3 regions of the Pseudoxanthomonas suwonensis 11-1 genome follow, and region 2 is predicted to be linked to each of the others. Evidence: predicted binding sites of a transcription regulator. Region 2 holds the regulator's gene; each other region holds the start of a gene.
What was found. Region 2 encodes FliA, which starts transcription of late flagellar genes. Its sites were predicted from a motif close to TAAAGTTTNNCNNNCNNNGGCCGATAA; they were not measured.
Positions count from the first base shown of each region.

Region 1 (5,375 bases), 1.2 Mb from region 2:
CCGGGACCATTCCGCGCTCCTTGCCGACCTCCAGTTCCTCGTCGGTGACGTAGCCGTCGGCGTTGACGTCGTACTTGGCGAAGTCGTCGGCGGTCTTCTGCCCGCTGGCGGTGAACTCGGCCAGGCTCAGGCGGCCATCGCCATCGACGTCCAGCTTCTGCACCTTGGCGGTGCTGCTGGGCTTGTGCGGATTGTCGGCGGCGGTGTCGCCGGCCATTGCGCTGCCGCAGGCGAAGCTGCCGGCCAGGACCAGGGCGAACATCGGGGTGGTCTTGTTCATCGGGTTTCCTCCTCGGGGTGGGGGCACAGTGGCCGTGCCCGCCATCTGCGCATGCCGGGCGTAAGGGCAGCGGCAAGGGCAGGGCGAGGAAGCGTGAAACGGGTGCCGCGGTTCAGGAGGCGAGGGCAAGCGTGGCCACGTCCACCGTTGCGCCGGAAGCTTCGGTTCCAGCCACGCCCAGCGACCACACTTCCATCCCCTCCGGCTCGCACAGGCCGAAGGTGCAGCTGGTGGCCACGTCGGCGGCATCGCGTCCGCGTGCGACCGGCACGCGCTCGGGGCAGGCCGCGCCGCCACGCGGGTCGAAAGCCTGCCAGCGGCCATCGACCCAGGCCTCGATCCAGGCGGCGAAGCGCGGTTCCGGATGCAGGCCACCGGCGGTGGCCGGCGGGTAGCCGGTGCAGTAGCGGGCGGCGATGCCGACGCCGCGGCACAGGGCGATGGCGGCATGGGCGAAGTCGCGGGACAGGCCGCGGCCTTCCTGCAGCGCACGCAGGGCGGTGCGGTTGAAGTCGGTGCTGTCCGGGTCGTACTCGATCGCGCGTGCGACATGGGCGCAGATCGCCTGCACCCTGGTGCGGTCGGAAGGCAGGTCGGCGAAGCGCAGCTGCGCGTAGCGCGCCAGCGGCCGCACCTCGCAGTGGCGGCTGGGCTGGAGGAACTGTCGGTCCTCCTGCGGCAGCGGACCGCGCGGACCCTCATGCACCAGCCCGCCCGTCCCGACTTCGCGCACCAGCACGTCACCGCGCAGCACCAGCAGGCCGGCGGGGGCCAGCAGGCGGGTGCAGGTGTTGCCGAAGCGGTCGCGGTAGCGATGCAGCGGCACCTGCGGCGAGGTCCATACCGCCGGCCCGGAAAGCAGGCGCAGGGCGTGGCTGTCGTGCACGTCCAGCATCGCCACCATGGGCGTGGGCTGGTCGAAGCGGTAGGCGATCTGGAAACCCAGCCGGAAAGGCATCGGCGTGGCCCGTGGGGGTGGGGGATGCGGTGATTGGGCCGTGGCGGCGTGCAAGGCAGCGTGAACGCTTCCGCATTCGTGGGCGACGGCCGCTTCACCGCGCCCCGGCCAAGGTCGGCGCGAGCCACCGCCACCAGAAATTGCGATTCGGCCGCGGGTTCCGCGTGCTTTTCGACCACCGCCGGGTACAGGCGGCGCAGATGGTGCTGGAGCCGGGTGCCAGCGAGGGTGGCGAGGGGAATCGCCACCGCAGCGCCGACCAGTGGCTTTACGTGGTGTCGGGCACCGGCGAGGCGGTGGTGGGCGGCAAGCGCCAGCGGCTGGGTCCGGGCAGCCTGCTGCTGATCGAACGTGGCGAGGAGCATGGGATCCGCAACACCGGCCGCACCGCGCTGAAGACGGTGAACTTCTACACGCCGCCGGCGTACACCCCCGACGGCGACGAGCGCCCGGCCGGGCGCCCGCGCTGAGGCTCAGTGCACCGCGACCACGCGGTTGCGGCCGTCCTGCTTGGCCCGGTACATGGCGCGGTCGGCGCGGTTGAGCAGGTGGTCGCGGTCCTCGCCGAGCTGGCGCACGGCCACACCGGCGCTGAAGCGCACCTCGATGCGGCGGCCTTCGTGCAGCAGCGGCCGCGCGGCCAGCGCGCGCTGCTGCAGCTGCAGCAGGGCGGCGGCCTGCTCGAGGGTGGAGCGCGGCATCAGCACCACGAATTCCTCGCCGCCGAAGCGGGCGAGCACGTCGTCCTTGCGCAGGCGCTCGCGCAGCACCTCGACCACGTGGCGCAGGGCGGCATCGCCGCCGGCGTGGCCATGTGTGCCGTTGAGCTTGCGGAACTCGTCCAGGTCCAGCACCGCCACCGCCAGCGGCCAGCCCTCGCGCTCGGCCTGGTCCAGCAGGCGTGGATAGAGCTCCTCCAGACCGCGGCGGTTGAGCGCGCCGGTGAGCGGATCGCTGCTGGCCAGCTCGCCAATGTCGCGCAACCTGGACTCCAGCTCGCGCACCCGCGCCTCGGCCGCCTCCACGTCCGCGCGCGCGGCCTGCAGCTGCTCGTGCGAGCGCAGCGCCTGGGCCTGCAGCCGGCGGGTGTCGTCGAGCACGTCCTCCAGGCGGTGGCCGAGGTCGGCGATGGTGCGGGCCTCGCTGATGGCGGCCATGTGCGCCTGCAGGCGGTCCTGGAACTCGCCGGTGTGGGCGGCCATGCCGTCCAGGCCCTCGACGAAGGAGGCCATCATCACCCGCATGGCGTCCTTGGTCTGGTCGATGCCCTTGCGCAGCAGGCCCTGCTGGTAGGCCAGCTCGCGCAGGCCCTGGCGGGTGGCCTCCATGGCCTGGGCGTCGGGCCTGCCGGACAGCAGGCCGCGTACCGCGGCGACCTGGCCGCGCAGCCAGCTGCCGTCCTCCAGCAGCTCGAACAGGTTCTCCAGCAGCAGGTCGAACAGCTCCAGCAGCAGCTCCTGCTGCTCGGCGGCCTCGCCGGCGTGGACCCCGACCTGGTGGCAGAGCTCGCGCACCCGCGCCGCCAGCGGCGACAGGTCCGCGCCCGGCGACCAGCGCCTGAGGTCGGCCGCCAGGGCGGTGGATTCGTCGGCCAGGGACGGCAGCGGCCGCAGCAGCGAGGCCAGGGCCACGCCCACCGCCTGCCGCAGCAGGTCCCGCAGCTGTTCGGCTTCCACAGCCGAGGGCGCGTCCAGGGCCGCGGCGAAGTCGCGCAGGTACTTGTCCAGGAACTGGCGCAGCACGCGTGCCGCGGTCGCCCAGTCGGCGGCATCCGTGGCCGAGGCCAGGCGCCGGCCGAGGTCGCCCAGTTCGCCCGGCAGGGTGGCCATGCCATGGGCGAACACGGGCAGCACGCTGCCCGCGTCGGGAACGGCGGCGGCGCCGGGGGCGGTGCGCGGGACGGCTTGGCCGCCTGCGGCACCACGTTCTCGGAAGGACATGCGCATGGCTCTCGGGCGTCGGGCCCGGTTGGGGTAACGCCTCGTTAGCGGCCCGGCCCGGCCCGGATTTAGCCCGGCGACCGGCGCGGGACGGAGCTTTCCACGGAGGCCGGGCTCCGGCTGTGCGAGGCTGGAGTCCTTACCCACGGCATGGAGGACCCATGGATATCGGCATGGTCGGACTGGGCAGGATGGGCGGAAACATGGCGCTGCGGCTGGCCCGCGGCGGCCACCGGGTGGTCGGGTTCGACCGCGCCGGGGCGCGCGGCGAGGTCGCGGAACTGGAGACGGTGCAGTCGCTGCCGGAACTGGTCGCGGCGCTGCCGGTGCCGCGCGTGGTCTGGCTGATGGTCCCGGCCGGCGCGCCGGTGGACCTCACCCTGGACCAGCTGCTGCCGCTGCTGCAGCCCGGCGACGTGGTGGTGGACGGCGGCAACTCCAACTACCACGACAGCGAGCGCCGCGCCGCGCGCTGCAGCGACGCCGGCGTGCATTTCCTGGACTGCGGCACCAGTGGCGGCGTCTGGGGCCTGCAGGAGGGCTACAGCCTGATGATCGGCGGCGAGGCCGGGGCGGTGGCACTGCTGCGCCCGGTGTTCGAGACGCTGGCGCCCGCGCCGGACCGCGGCTGGGGCCATGTCGGCCCGAGCGGCGCCGGCCACTTCACCAAGATGGTCCACAACGGCATCGAGTACGGGATGATGCAGGCCTACGCCGAAGGCTTCGCGATCATGCAGCGCAAGGAAGCCATGGCCCTGGACCTGGCCCAGGTGGCGAAGATCTGGCAGCACGGCAGCGTGGTCCGCTCCTGGCTGCTGGACCTGGCCGCCGACGCGCTGGAGCAGAACCCCACGCTCGAAGGCATCGCCCCGTACGTGTCGGATTCGGGCGAGGGGCGCTGGACCGTGGCCGAGGCGATCGAGCTGGACGTGTCGGCGCCGGTGATCACCCTGTCGCTGCTGGAGCGGCTGCGTTCGCGCGAGAAGGATTCCTACGCCGACAAGATGCTGGCCGCGCTGCGCCAGGGTTTCGGCGGGCACGGCATCCGCCCGGGCTGAGCCGCGCTCAGCCTGCCCAGTCGAAGTCGACCTCGCGGCGCTCCGCGGCGCTGCGCTGGCCGGCCTCGATCAGCGCCATCGCCAGCAGCGCGCTGTCCGCGGTGACCGGAGGCTGGCGGCCGTGCAGGATCGCGTCGCGCACGCCGGCGTAATAGGCCGGCCAGTTGCCATCCAGTACCGGCGCGGCCGGATCCGCGGCCACCGCGCCATCGGTGCCGACGCGCAGCAGGGTCCCGGGTCGCGGATCGCGGCCCCACGCTCCGTCGCCCGGGCGCTGGCCGGCGCGCAGCGCGTCCTCCTGCGGGTCCAGCCCGTGCTTGAACCAGCTGCCGCCGCTGCCATGCACGGCGAAGCGCAGGCCGGCACCGGGTACCAGCGAGCCGGCGTGCAGCAGCACCCGCAGGCGCGGGTAGCGCAGCTGCACGTGGAAGTAGTCCACCGCGGTGGCGCCGTCGCGCTGCATGCCCAGGTCGGCGCTGACCGCCAGGGGCGGACCGAACAGCTGCAGCGCCTGGTCGGCCAGGTGCGGGCCGAGGTCGTACCACAGCCCGCCGCCGGGGCCGGCACGGTCGCGCCAGCGGTCGGGCACCTGCGGGCGGAAGCGGTCGAAGTGCGAGTGCAGCTCGGCCACCTCGCCCAGCGCACCGGACCCGAGCAGGGCACGCAGGGTAAGGAAGTCCGCATCCCAGCGGCGGTTGTGGAACACCGAAAGCACCTTGCCGGCCTGGCGCGCGGCTTCGGCCACTTCGCGTGCCTCGCCAAGGTGCAGGGCGAAGGGCTTGTCCACCACCACGTGCTTGCCGGCCTGCAACGCGGCGCGCGCGATCGGCGCATGGCTGTCGTTGGGCGTGGCCACCACCACCAGGTCGATCGACCCGTCTTCGAGCACCTCGCCGACATCGGCGCAGATGCGCACGCCGGGATGGTCGGCGGCGATCTCGCCGGAGCGGCTGGACACGATGCTGTGCAGGCGCAGCCCCGGCGTCGAGTCCACAAGTGGTGCGTGGAACACGCGTCCTGCCAGGCCGTAACCGACCACGGCGACGTTCAACTGTTTGGATGACATGCGGCTTTCCTGAAGCAGACAGTTGGTGATTGGACCGCCGGCAGCATCCCATCGCAAGCCGTTGAGGCCGGTG
Region 1 is NC_014924.1:2,814,514-2,819,888, reverse strand. It holds gene PSESU_RS12890 (hypothetical protein) at 1-280, opposite strand, end outside; gene PSESU_RS12885 (transglutaminase-like domain-containing protein) at 393-1,238, opposite strand; gene PSESU_RS12880 (cupin domain-containing protein) at 1,439-1,708, shown strand; gene PSESU_RS12875 (GGDEF domain-containing protein) at 1,712-3,178, opposite strand; gene gnd (phosphogluconate dehydrogenase (NAD(+)-dependent, decarboxylating)) at 3,340-4,236, shown strand; gene PSESU_RS12865 (oxidoreductase) at 4,244-5,302, opposite strand.
Region 1: the regulator FliA is predicted to act here: its motif matches at 3,223-3,249, upstream of PSESU_RS12875 (GGDEF domain-containing protein).

Region 2 (5,375 bases):
CGGGCTGGACGCGGTATGGATCCAGTCGCACCAGCGCGCCCAGGCCGAGGCCATGGGCTACACGGTGGTCGACCCGGCCACCGTGGTCGCCACCCACCTGTCCCACCTGGTGCGCGAGCACGCCCCGGAACTGCTGGGCCACGAGGAAGTGCAGCAGCTGCTGGCCACCCTCGCCCGCAGCGCGCCGAAGCTGGCCGAGGACCTGGTGCCCAAGACCCTGCAGCTGTCGGTGGTCGCCCGCGTGCTGCAGAACCTGCTGGTCGAGCGCATCCCGATCCGGCAGCTGCGCAAGATCGCCGAGACCCTGGTCGAGCACGGCGCCTACAGCCAGGACCCGGCGGTGCTCACCGCCGCGGTACGCAACACCCTGGGGCGTTTCATCGTCCAGGAGATCGCCGGCGCCTCGCCGGAGCTGCCGGTATTCACCCTGGCCGCGCCTCTGGAACGGGTCTTGCAGGAGTCCTCGCAGGGCAACGGCGCCGCGGTGCTGGAGCCCGGGCTGGCAGAACGCCTGCAGCAGAGCCTGGCCGATTGCGCCGGGCGGCAGGAGGCGAAGGGCGAGCCGGCGGTGGTCCTGGTACCGGCCACCGTGCGCGCCTCGCTGGCGCGGCTGGTGCGCCACAGCGTGCCGTCGCTGTCGGTCCTGGCCTACACCGAGGTACCGGAAGACAAGCGGCTGAAGCTGGTCGGAACGATTAGTTGAAGCCGTGTTTCGTGATTGGGGATTCGTGATTCGCAAGAGCGGGTCGCGGCGAACTGGAAGGACGCGGGAATGAACAAGCCAACAAGACCAGAGACACGGGCAGGCCGCACAGGCCCGGCCCCTGCTTCTTCCAATCACCAATCCCGAATCACGAATCCCGGCTCCTGACCATGAAGATCAAACGTTTCGTCGCCGCCGACATGCGTACCGCGCTGCGGATGGTCCGCGCCGAGCACGGGCCGGATGCCGTGATCCTCTCCAACCGCCGCACCGAGGAAGGCGTGGAGATCGTGGCCGCCAGCAACTACGACGAGGACGCGGTCCAGCGCGCCCTGGTCGAGGCCCAGCGCGCCAGCGTTCCGGCGCCGCCGCCGCCGGCCGCCATGGCCGAGCCGACCGCCCCGGCCCCGCACGACTTCGCCGCGGCCATGGCCGCCGCCCTGGCCACCCCGACCGCGCGTGCGGTGTCGGTGCTGCCGCCGGAGGTGGTGATGGCCCATCCCGCGCAGCCGGCCGCGCCCGCCGCGCCTGCCGCGCCCGAACCGATGCCGGCCCCGGTCGCCCAGGCTCCCGTCGCACCGATGGCCCCGGCGGCCCCGGCGGCCCCGGCGCTGGCCGCGGTGCCGGAAGCGGCGCCGGCCGACGACGCCCAGCTGCGCTCCATGCGCGAGGAACTGGCGCAGATGCGCGCCATGATCGAGCGCGAGATGCACCGCCTTACCGACGAGCGCCTGCGCGGCTCGCCGGTGCGGCTCAAGGCCATGGAGCTGATGGAGGATTACGGCTTCGACGCCGGGATCACCCGCGACATCGTCCTGGAGCTGCCGGCCGACACCCCGATGCATCGCGGCCGCGGCCTGATGCTGGGCCTGATCTCCCGGCGCCTGCCGGTGTGCCCGGTCGACCCGCTTGAGGCCGGTGGCGTGATCGCCCTGGTCGGCCCGACCGGCGCCGGCAAGACCACCACCATCGCCAAGCTGGCCGCCCGCTTCGTGGCCGAGCACGGCCCGCGCGACATCGCCCTGGTCACCACCGACACCCACCGCATCGGCGGCCGCGAACAGCTGTACGGCTACGGCCGCCAGCTCGGCATCGCGGTGCACGAGGCCGACAGCGATGCCGCCCTGGTCAGCCTGCTGCAGCGCCTGCAGGACTACCGCCTGGTGCTGGTCGACACCGCCGGCCTGGGCCAGCGCGACCGCGCCCTGGCCAGCCAGCTCAACTGGCTGCGCGCCGCCCGCAACGTCAGCACCCTGCTGGTCCTGCCGGCCAACCAGCACTACGCCGACCTGGACGAGGTCGTCCGCCGCTTCGAGTCGGCCCGTCCTCAGGGCGTGGTCCTGACCAAGGTCGACGAGACCGGCCGCCTCGGCAGCGCCCTGTCGGTGGTGGTCGACCACCAGCTACCGCTGACCTGGATGACCGACGGCCAGCGGGTCCCGGAGGACCTGCACCGCGCCAACGCCGCCAGCCTGGTGCTGCGCCTTGAAGATCTGCGCCGCGCTGCCGATAAGCCGAACATCCCGGAGCACGACCATGCCGCCGCATGAGCCCCGTTCCCCCGTCCAGAGCCCCAGCTTCCGCACGCCCATGAATCCCGCACCGCTCGCCCCCGTCCGCAGCATCGCCATCACCGGCGGCAAGGGTGGTGTCGGCAAGACCAACCTGTCGGTGAACCTGGCCGCATCGCTGGCGGCGCTGGGCAAGCGCACCCTGCTGCTGGATGCGGACCTGGGCCTGGCCAACGTGGACGTGCTGCTGGGCCTGTCGCCGCAGCACACCCTGGCCGACCTGGTCGCCGGCCGCTGCGAGCTGGACGAGGTGATCCTGGAAGGCCCCAACGGGATGCTGGTGGTCCCGGCCGCGTCCGGTCGTCGGCACATGGCCGAGCTGCAACCCGCCCAGCACGTCGGCCTGGTCAATGTTTTCAATGACCTGCAGCGTGATCTTGATGTACTCGTTGTAGATACTGCCGCCGGCATCACCGACAGCGTGCTCACCTTCTGCCAGGCCGCGCAGGACGCGGTGGTGGTGGTCTGCGACGAGCCGGCCTCGATCACAGACGCCTACGCCCTGATCAAGGTCCTGTCCCGCGAACGCGGCGTGGACCGGGTCCAGGTCGTGGCCAACATGGTGCGCAGCCCGGCCGAGGGCCGCGGGCTGTACGACAAGCTGTCGCGGGTCTGCGAGCGCTTCCTCGGCGACGTCTCGCTCAACTTCCTCGGCGCGGTCCCGCAGTGCGACTGGCTGCGCATGGCGGTGCAGCGCCAGCAGGCCGTCGCCACCGCCTACCCGGCCAGCCCCTCGGCCCGCGCCATCGCCGAGATCGCCCGCCGCACCGCGCGCTGGCAGGCCCCGACGGCGCCGCGCGGCAACATCGAGTTCTTCGTCGACCGGATGATCCGGCAAGGCGCGGCCGCATGAACGCCGTTGCCGAATACCGCGCGGTCCAGCAGCGCGCCAGCAGCGACGACGCGGTGGTCCGCCACGCCGACCTGGTGCGGCGCATCGCCCACCACCTGGCCGCGCGCCTGCCGGCCAGCGTCGAGGTCGACGACCTGATCCAGGCCGGCATGATCGGCCTGATCGAGGCCAGCCGCAGCTACGACCCCGAACAGGGCGCCTCGTTCGAGACCTACGCCTCGATCCGCATCCGCGGCTCGATGATCGACGAGATCCGCCGTGGCGACTGGGTGCCGCGCTCGGTCCACCGCCGCGCCCGCGACGCCGCCGCCGCGGTACGCGAGATCGAGCAGGCCACCGGCCGCGCCGCCGCCCCGCAGGAAGTGGCGGCCAAGCTGGACATGCCGTTGCCGGAATACCTGCGCCTGCTCGAGGACGCCTCGCGCGGCCAGGTGCTGAGCCTGGACTCGCACGTGGAGGACCACGGCGACGTGCAGGTCAACAGCAACAGCCCGACCCCGCAGCAGGTGCTGGAGCGCGGCGACTTCGGCCGCGAGCTGGCCACCGCCATCTCGGGCCTGCCCGAGCGCGAGCAGCTGGTGCTGTCGCTGTACTACGAGCAGGAACTGAACCTCAAGGAGATCGGCGCGGTGCTCGGGGTCAGCGAGTCGCGCGTCTGCCAGATCCACGGCCAGGCCGTGCTGCGCCTGCGCGGCCGCCTGTCCCAGTACGAATCACGCGACGCCGGTCTTGAAGACGACTGAGCCCGCCTCGAAACGCCAACGGAGCACGAAGTGAACAAGAACATGCGGATCCTGATCGTGGACGACTTCTCGACGATGCGTCGCATCGTCAAGAACCTGCTCAACGATCTGGGCTACAGCAACACCGCCGAGGCCGACGACGGCCACACCGCCCTGGCGGCGCTGCGGGCGCAGCCGTTCGACTTCGTCGTGACCGACTGGAACATGCCGGGCATGACCGGCATCGAGCTGCTGCGCAACATCCGCGCCGACGCCCGGCTCAAGACCCTGCCGGTGCTGATGGTCACCGCCGAGGCCAAGCGCGAGCAGATCCTCGAGGCCGCCCAGGCCGGCGTGAACGGCTACATCATCAAGCCCTTCACCGCCCAGACCCTGGAGGAGAAGCTCAACAAGATCTTCGAGCGCCTGGCGGCCACCGCATGAACACCACCGCCTCCCCGGAGCGCACCGCCCTGGTGCAGCGCCTGCACGACGCACTGGAGGCGCTCGAGCGCGGCGACGAGAGCGCGCTGCGCAACGAGATCGACGCCCTCGCCGCGGCCCGCACCCGGCCGCTGGTGCAGGGCCTGGGCCGGCTGGCGCGCGAACTCAGCCAGGCCCTGGGCGAACTGCCGCAGCTGCCGGCCGAGGCCACCGAGGCCAGCGGCGTGGAGCTGGACGACGCCTGCGCGCGCCTGGACCACGTCATCGACATGACCGAGCAGGCCACCCACCGCACCCTGGACCTGGCCGACGAGTGCCGCGCCCTGGTCGAGGGCCTGCGCGCCGAGGGCGTGTCCGACGGCCAGGACCAGGTCCTGGACCGCATCCGCAGCAACCTCACCGAGATCGCCCTGACCCAGAGCTACCAGGACATCACCGGGCAGATCATCAAGCGCGTGGCCGGCATCGTCCGCCGCGTGCACGAAGGCTTCGGCGAACTCGGCCTGCCGCCGCGCGGCGAATCGCGCGAGCCGGCGCTGGCCGGTCCGGCCGTGGCCGGCATCGATCGCCACGCGGTGTCGCAGGTCGACGCCGACGCCCTCCTGGCCGACCTGGGGCTGTAACGCATGAGCGGGGTGACGCCGGAAATCGCCGCCGACTTCATCGTCGAAGCCCAGGAGATCCTGGACCGCCTCGGCGAGCAGCTGGTGGAACTGGAACGCGCGCCGGGCGACGCCGAGCAGCTCAACGCCGTGTTCCGCGGCTTCCACACCCTCAAGGGCGGTGCCGGCTTCCTCGGCATCCAGCCGATGGTCGAGCTGTGCCATGCCGCCGAGGAAACCCTGGGCGCGGCGCGCTCGGGCCAGGCGGTTCTGGATCCGCTGCACTTCGACGCCGCCCAGCGCTCGCTGGACTGGCTGCAGGCCATGCTCGACGCGGTCGCCGCCGGCACCGAACCCGAGCATGCCCCGCCGGAACTGATCGCCCAGTTCGCGCTCACCGCCGCCGCGCCCGCGCCGGCGCCGGTGCAGGCCGCGCCGGTCCCGGCCGCCTCCGCGGCCACCGGCAGCGACGACCTCATC
Region 2 is NC_014924.1:1,634,169-1,639,543, reverse strand. It holds gene flhA (flagellar biosynthesis protein FlhA) at 1-703, shown strand, start outside; gene flhF (flagellar biosynthesis protein FlhF) at 874-2,253, shown strand; gene PSESU_RS07475 (P-loop NTPase) at 2,294-3,127, shown strand; gene PSESU_RS07470 (RNA polymerase sigma factor FliA) at 3,124-3,870, shown strand; gene cheY (chemotaxis response regulator CheY) at 3,901-4,293, shown strand; gene PSESU_RS07460 (protein phosphatase CheZ) at 4,290-4,916, shown strand; gene PSESU_RS07455 (chemotaxis protein CheA) at 4,920-5,375, shown strand, end outside.

Region 3 (5,375 bases), 1.4 Mb from region 2:
GACCAGGCCGATGCGGCACACGCCCGCCTGTACCGCGGCACGGGCCACGGCGAGGTTGGCGTCGAAGTCCACCGCGCGGAAGGCCTCGCGCGAACCGGCAATGGAAATCGTGGTACCCAGCGCCAGGTAGGCCTCGTCGGCCATCGGCAGGACCGGCAGCGCGGTGAAGTCGACCACGTGGACCTGCAGCTTCGGATGCCCCAGGCCCAGCGGACGCCGCACCAGCGCATGCACCACGCCTACGCCCGGATCCGCGCACAGGCGCGCGACCAGCGCGCGCCCGACCAGGCCGCTGGCGCCGGCGACGAGCACGCTGCGCGTGCCCGCCGTGGCCTTTCCGTCGCTACCGGCCGCATCCATTGCTCAGTAATGGATCACGGTGCGGATCGACTTGCCTTCGTGCATCAGGTCGAAGGCCTCGTTGATGCGCTCCAGCGGCAGGGTGTGGGTCACGAACGGCGCCAGCTCGATCCGGCCGGCCATCGCGTCTTCGACCATGCCCGGCAGCTGGCTGCGACCCTTCACGCCACCGAAGGCGGTGCCCATCCACTTGCGCCCGGTCACCAGCTGGAACGGACGGGTGCTGATCTCCTTGCCCGCGCCGGCCACGCCGATGATCACGCTCTGCCCCCAGCCACGGTGCGCGCATTCCAGCGCCGCGCGCATCACCTCGACATTGCCGATGCACTCGAAGCTGTGGTCCACGCCCCAGCCGGTCATCTCCACGATCACCTGCTGGATCGGCTTGTCGTGGTCCTTCGGGTTGACGCAGTCGGTGGCGCCCATTTCGCGCGCCAGCTCGAACTTGGCCGGGTTGGTGTCGATGGCGATGATGCGGCCGGCCCTGGCCTGCTTGGCGCCCTGGATCACCGCCAGGCCGATCGCGCCGAGGCCGAACACGGCCACCGAATCGCCTTCCTGCACCTTGGCGGTGTTGTGCACCGCTCCAATACCGGTGGTCACGCCACAGCCCAGCAGGCAGGTGTGCTCCGGGTTGGCCTCCGGGTTGACCTTGGCCAGCGAGACCTCGGCGACCACGGTGTACTCGGAGAAGGTCGAGCAACCCATGTAGTGGTAGATCGGCTGGCCGTTGTAGGAGAAGCGGGTGGTGCCGTCGGGCATGACGCCCTTGCCCTGGGTGGCGCGCACGGCCACGCACAGGTTGGTCTTGCCGCTCTTGCAGAACAGGCACTGGCGGCACTCGGCGGTGTACAGCGGGATGACGTGGTCGCCCGGCTTGACCGACGTCACGCCCTCGCCCACCTCGACCACGATGCCCGCGCCCTCGTGGCCCAGCACCGCCGGGAACACGCCTTCCGGATCCTCGCCGGACAGGGTGAAGGCATCGGTGTGGCACAGCGCGGTGTGGGTGATCTTCACCAGCACCTCGCCGGCCTTGGGCGGGGCGACATCGATCTCGACGATCTGCAGCGGCTGGCCAGCAGCGAAGGCGACAGCGGCACGGGACTTCATGGGGAAACTCCTTGGGACGGCAACTAAGGTTGGACCGCCGGCCATGCCGGCGGCGGGGGATTCACTTGAGGTAGGAACGCACCAGCGCGGTGACCTCGGCGACCCGCGCCTGGCGCTGGTCGGCCGAGCCGGCGGCCTGGCCGAAGGTCTCGCGGATGTGCGCTTCCATGACCTCGGACATCAGGCCATTGACCGCGCCGCGGATGGCGGCGATCTGCTGCAGCACCGGCGCGCAGTCCGCACCGGCCTCCAGCGCGCGCTCCAGCGCCTCGGCCTGGCCGCGGATGCGGCGCACCCGGGCCAGCACGCGCTTCTTTTCCTCGGGACTGTGCGGCATGCCTCGGACCTCGCGGCTGATACTGGGGGATAGTATCAGCCGACACCGGATCGCGCCCATGCCGGCCCATCCGCTAAAGCCCGGTTGCGTATGGCCGATACCCTCCCGGTCCCCTGCAACCCTCCCCGCGATCCACCCCTGATGTACAGGACCGTTCCCATCGACCAGCTGCGCCCCGGCATGTACGTGCAGCGGGTCAATGGCGCCTGGCTCAAGCACCCGTTCTGGCGGACCTCGTTCCTGGCCAGCGAACGCGAGATCGAGCGCCTGCGCGACAGCGGCATCCAGTCGGTGGACATCGATCCGTCGCGCAGCGAGGACTGGGACGCGGAGGCCGGGGTGGAGAACGCGCCGGCAGAAGCCGACGCGGCTGCGGCCATTCCGGATCCCATGGCGCCGGCCGAAGCCGTGGCCGTCGCCCAATCCGTCGCCGCGCCCGCGGCACCGCCCGCCGCGACCCGCCGCGTGATCGTCCCGCAGGTCGCGCTGGACGCCGAGCTGACCCGTGCCCGCCGCATCTGCCACGAAGGCAGGGAAGCGGTAGAGGCGATGTTCCAGGAAGTGCGCATGGGCCGCATGGTCGACGCCGGCGAGCTGGTGCCGCTGGCGCAGGAGATCAGCGCCTCGGTCGGCCGCCATCCCGGCGCGCTGATCGGCATCGCCCGGCTCAAGACCGCCGACGACTACACCTACCTGCACTCGGTGGCGGTCGGCGCGCTGATGTCCAACCTCGCCCGCCACCTGGACCTGGACGAGCAGGCCTGCGCCGACGCCACCCTCGGCGGCCTGCTGCACGACCTCGGCAAGGCCTGCATCCCGCTGGAGATCCTCAACAAGCCCGGCCGCCTGGACGATGCGGAAATGGCGCTGATGCGCGAGCACCCGGCGCACGGCGCGCGCCTGCTGCGCGAGGCGGGGGTCGAGAACGAGACCATCCTGCACATGGTGCTGTACCACCACGAGCGCATGGACGGCGCCGGCTATCCCGCCGGCCTGGCCCCGGATCAGATCCCGCTGCTGACCCGCATGAGTTCGGTGTGCGACGTGTACGACGCGGTGACCTCCACCCGCGCCTACAAGGACCCCTGGGATCCGGCCGAGGCGCTGCGCTGCATGGTCTCGTGGAAGGGCCAGTTCGACATGATGGTGTTGAAGGCATTGATCGCCAGCCTCGGCATCTATCCGGCCGGCAGCCTGGTGCGACTGTCCAGCGACCGCCTCGCGGTGGTGCTGGAGCAGCGTCCGGGCAACCTCACCCGCCCGCTGGTGCGCGTGTTCTATTCGGCACGCCTGCGCAGCCACGTGCTGCACGTGGACGTGGACCTGTCCGCGCCCGGTTGCAGCGAGAGCATCACCGGCATCGAATCGCCGGCCGCGTGGGGCTTCCGCGACCTGCACAAGCTGTGGGCCCCGTGATCGCGGCCTGGCACTTCGGTTTCGCCAAAAACCGCTTGGAATAACGGGTTTTTCAGGTTTCCTGAGCAACCTTCGCGACATCTATATAGTCCGCTGCTCCCCCGTTCCATCACACTGCAAGGAGCAATCGTGACTGATATCCCCCGCCTGCCTTCCCTCGTTCCCTTCCTGTGCGGCGCGGCCGTGGTGCTGGCCGTTTCGGCCTGCGGCGACAAGACCCCCGCGAGCGTGCAGGAAGCCGCCGGCGCACTCACCGGTGGCAAGTCGCTGGCCTTCGACGACGGCGCCGACGTGTGCTTCCGCGAAGTCTCCGCGCTGCTGCCGGCGGAGACCAAGGTGCAGGAGATCTCCTCCTACTTCGGCGAGGACGGCAAGCTGCAGGTCTGCACCGTCGACTACCAGGACCCGCAGGATCCGCGGAAGCTGGTCGGCCAGCGCTTCGACGCGCACAGCGGCAAGTTCAGCGAGCCGTACCAGATCGAGCTGTCGGTCAGTGGCAATGCCGCCGACTTCCGCCTGGAGGATTACCTGGTGCCGCTGTCGCAGGTCGACACCAGCGGCCTCGGGGCCACGGTCGAAGGCCTAAAGCCTTCGCTGGACGAGGTCTATGGCAGCTACCGCTGGGTGAGCGTCAACCTCGAGTCGCCCGGCCCGTTCAACCAGGTGCATACCCTGCGCCTGAACCTGGAAGGCCGGCTGGCGGCGAACGACGTCAGGAACACCGGCTCGGCCTGGCTGGCGCTGGGCGGCAACGAGGTGGTCAGGAACGCCCTGCTGCCGTGATCCATCCCTGGCCCCGGTGCAATACCGCGGCCACTGCGGCGGCGTGCCCACGGGCGCGCCGCCGTCCCCGCCGGGATCAGTAGGCGAACTCGCGGAAGACCGGGTCGACGCTGCCCTGCCACGGGCCATGGAACAGCTCGAGCTTGCGCTCGGCAGGGGTCTGTCCGGACTCGGCGATCTCGATCAGCGAGTCGAGGAAGCGCGACTCGTCGATGCCGTCGGCGTTGAGCGCGGCACGCCGGCGCAGGCCGGCGGCGGAGATCCTCAGCGATTCGATCGCCAGCTCGCGCACCGTGGCGCCACGGAACGGCAGCTTTAGCGCGTGCTTCGGCACGCCATCGCGCAGGGCGTGACGCTCCCCGGTGCTGAAGTCCTTCACCAGGTCCCAGGCCGCATCCAGCGCCGCATCGTCGTACAGCAGGCCGACCCAGTACGCCGGCAGCGCGCACAGCCGCGCCCACGGGCCGCTGTCGGCGCCGCGCATCTCCAGGTACTTCTTCAGCCGCACCTCGGGGAAGGCGGTGGTCATGTGGTCGGACCAGTCGCGCAGGGTCGGCAGCTTGCCCGGCAGCGCCGGCAGGCGGCCATCCATGAAGTCGCGGAAGCTCTGGCCGCTGGCATCCACGTACACGCCGTCGCGGTAGCTGAAGTACATCGGCACGTCGAGCAGGTAGTCGACGTAGCGCTCGTAGCCGAAGCCGTCCTCGAACACGAAGTCGAGCATGCCGGTGCGGTCCGGATCGGTATCGGTCCAGATGTGCGAGCGGTAGCTGAGGTAGCCGTTGGGCCTGCCCTCGGTGAACGGCGAATCGGCGAACAGGGCGGTGGCCACCGGCTGCAGCGCCAGCGACACCCGGAACTTCTTCACCATGTCCGCCTCGGAGGCGAAGTCCAGGTTGACCTGCACGGTGCTGGTGCGGGTCATCATGTCCAGGCCAAGGTCGCCGACCCTGGGCATGTAGGCGCGCATGATCCGGTAACGGCCCTTGGGCATCCACGGCATCTCGTCGCGGCGCCACTTCGGCTGGAAACCCATGCCCAGGAAACCCAGCTGCAGCGGATCGGCGACCTGGCGGACCTCGTCCAGGTGGGTGCCGACCTCGACGCAGGTCTGGTGGATGTTCTCCAGCGGCGCCCCGGACAGTTCCAGCTGGCCGGCCGGCTCCAGGGTCACCGAGGCACCATCGCGCAGCAGGGCGATGGTGCGTTCGGGCTGGCCGTCCACGCTCTCGCGCACCGGCTCCCAGCCGAAGCGGACCAGCCCGGTCAGCAGCGCCTCGATGCCGCGCTCGCCATCGAACGCCGGCGGCCGCAGGTCGTCCAGGCGGAAGCCGAACTTCTCGTGCTCGGTGCCGATGCGCCACGC
Region 3 is NC_014924.1:2,990,123-2,995,497, forward strand. It holds gene PSESU_RS13735 (NAD(P)H-binding protein) at 1-360, opposite strand, end outside; gene PSESU_RS13740 (S-(hydroxymethyl)glutathione dehydrogenase/class III alcohol dehydrogenase) at 364-1,473, opposite strand; gene frmR (formaldehyde-responsive transcriptional repressor FrmR) at 1,535-1,810, opposite strand; gene PSESU_RS13750 (HD-GYP domain-containing protein) at 1,952-3,226, shown strand; gene PSESU_RS13755 (hypothetical protein) at 3,356-4,009, shown strand; gene PSESU_RS13760 (glutamate--cysteine ligase) at 4,086-5,375, opposite strand, start outside.
Region 3: the regulator FliA is predicted to act here: its motif matches at 1,885-1,911, upstream of PSESU_RS13750 (HD-GYP domain-containing protein).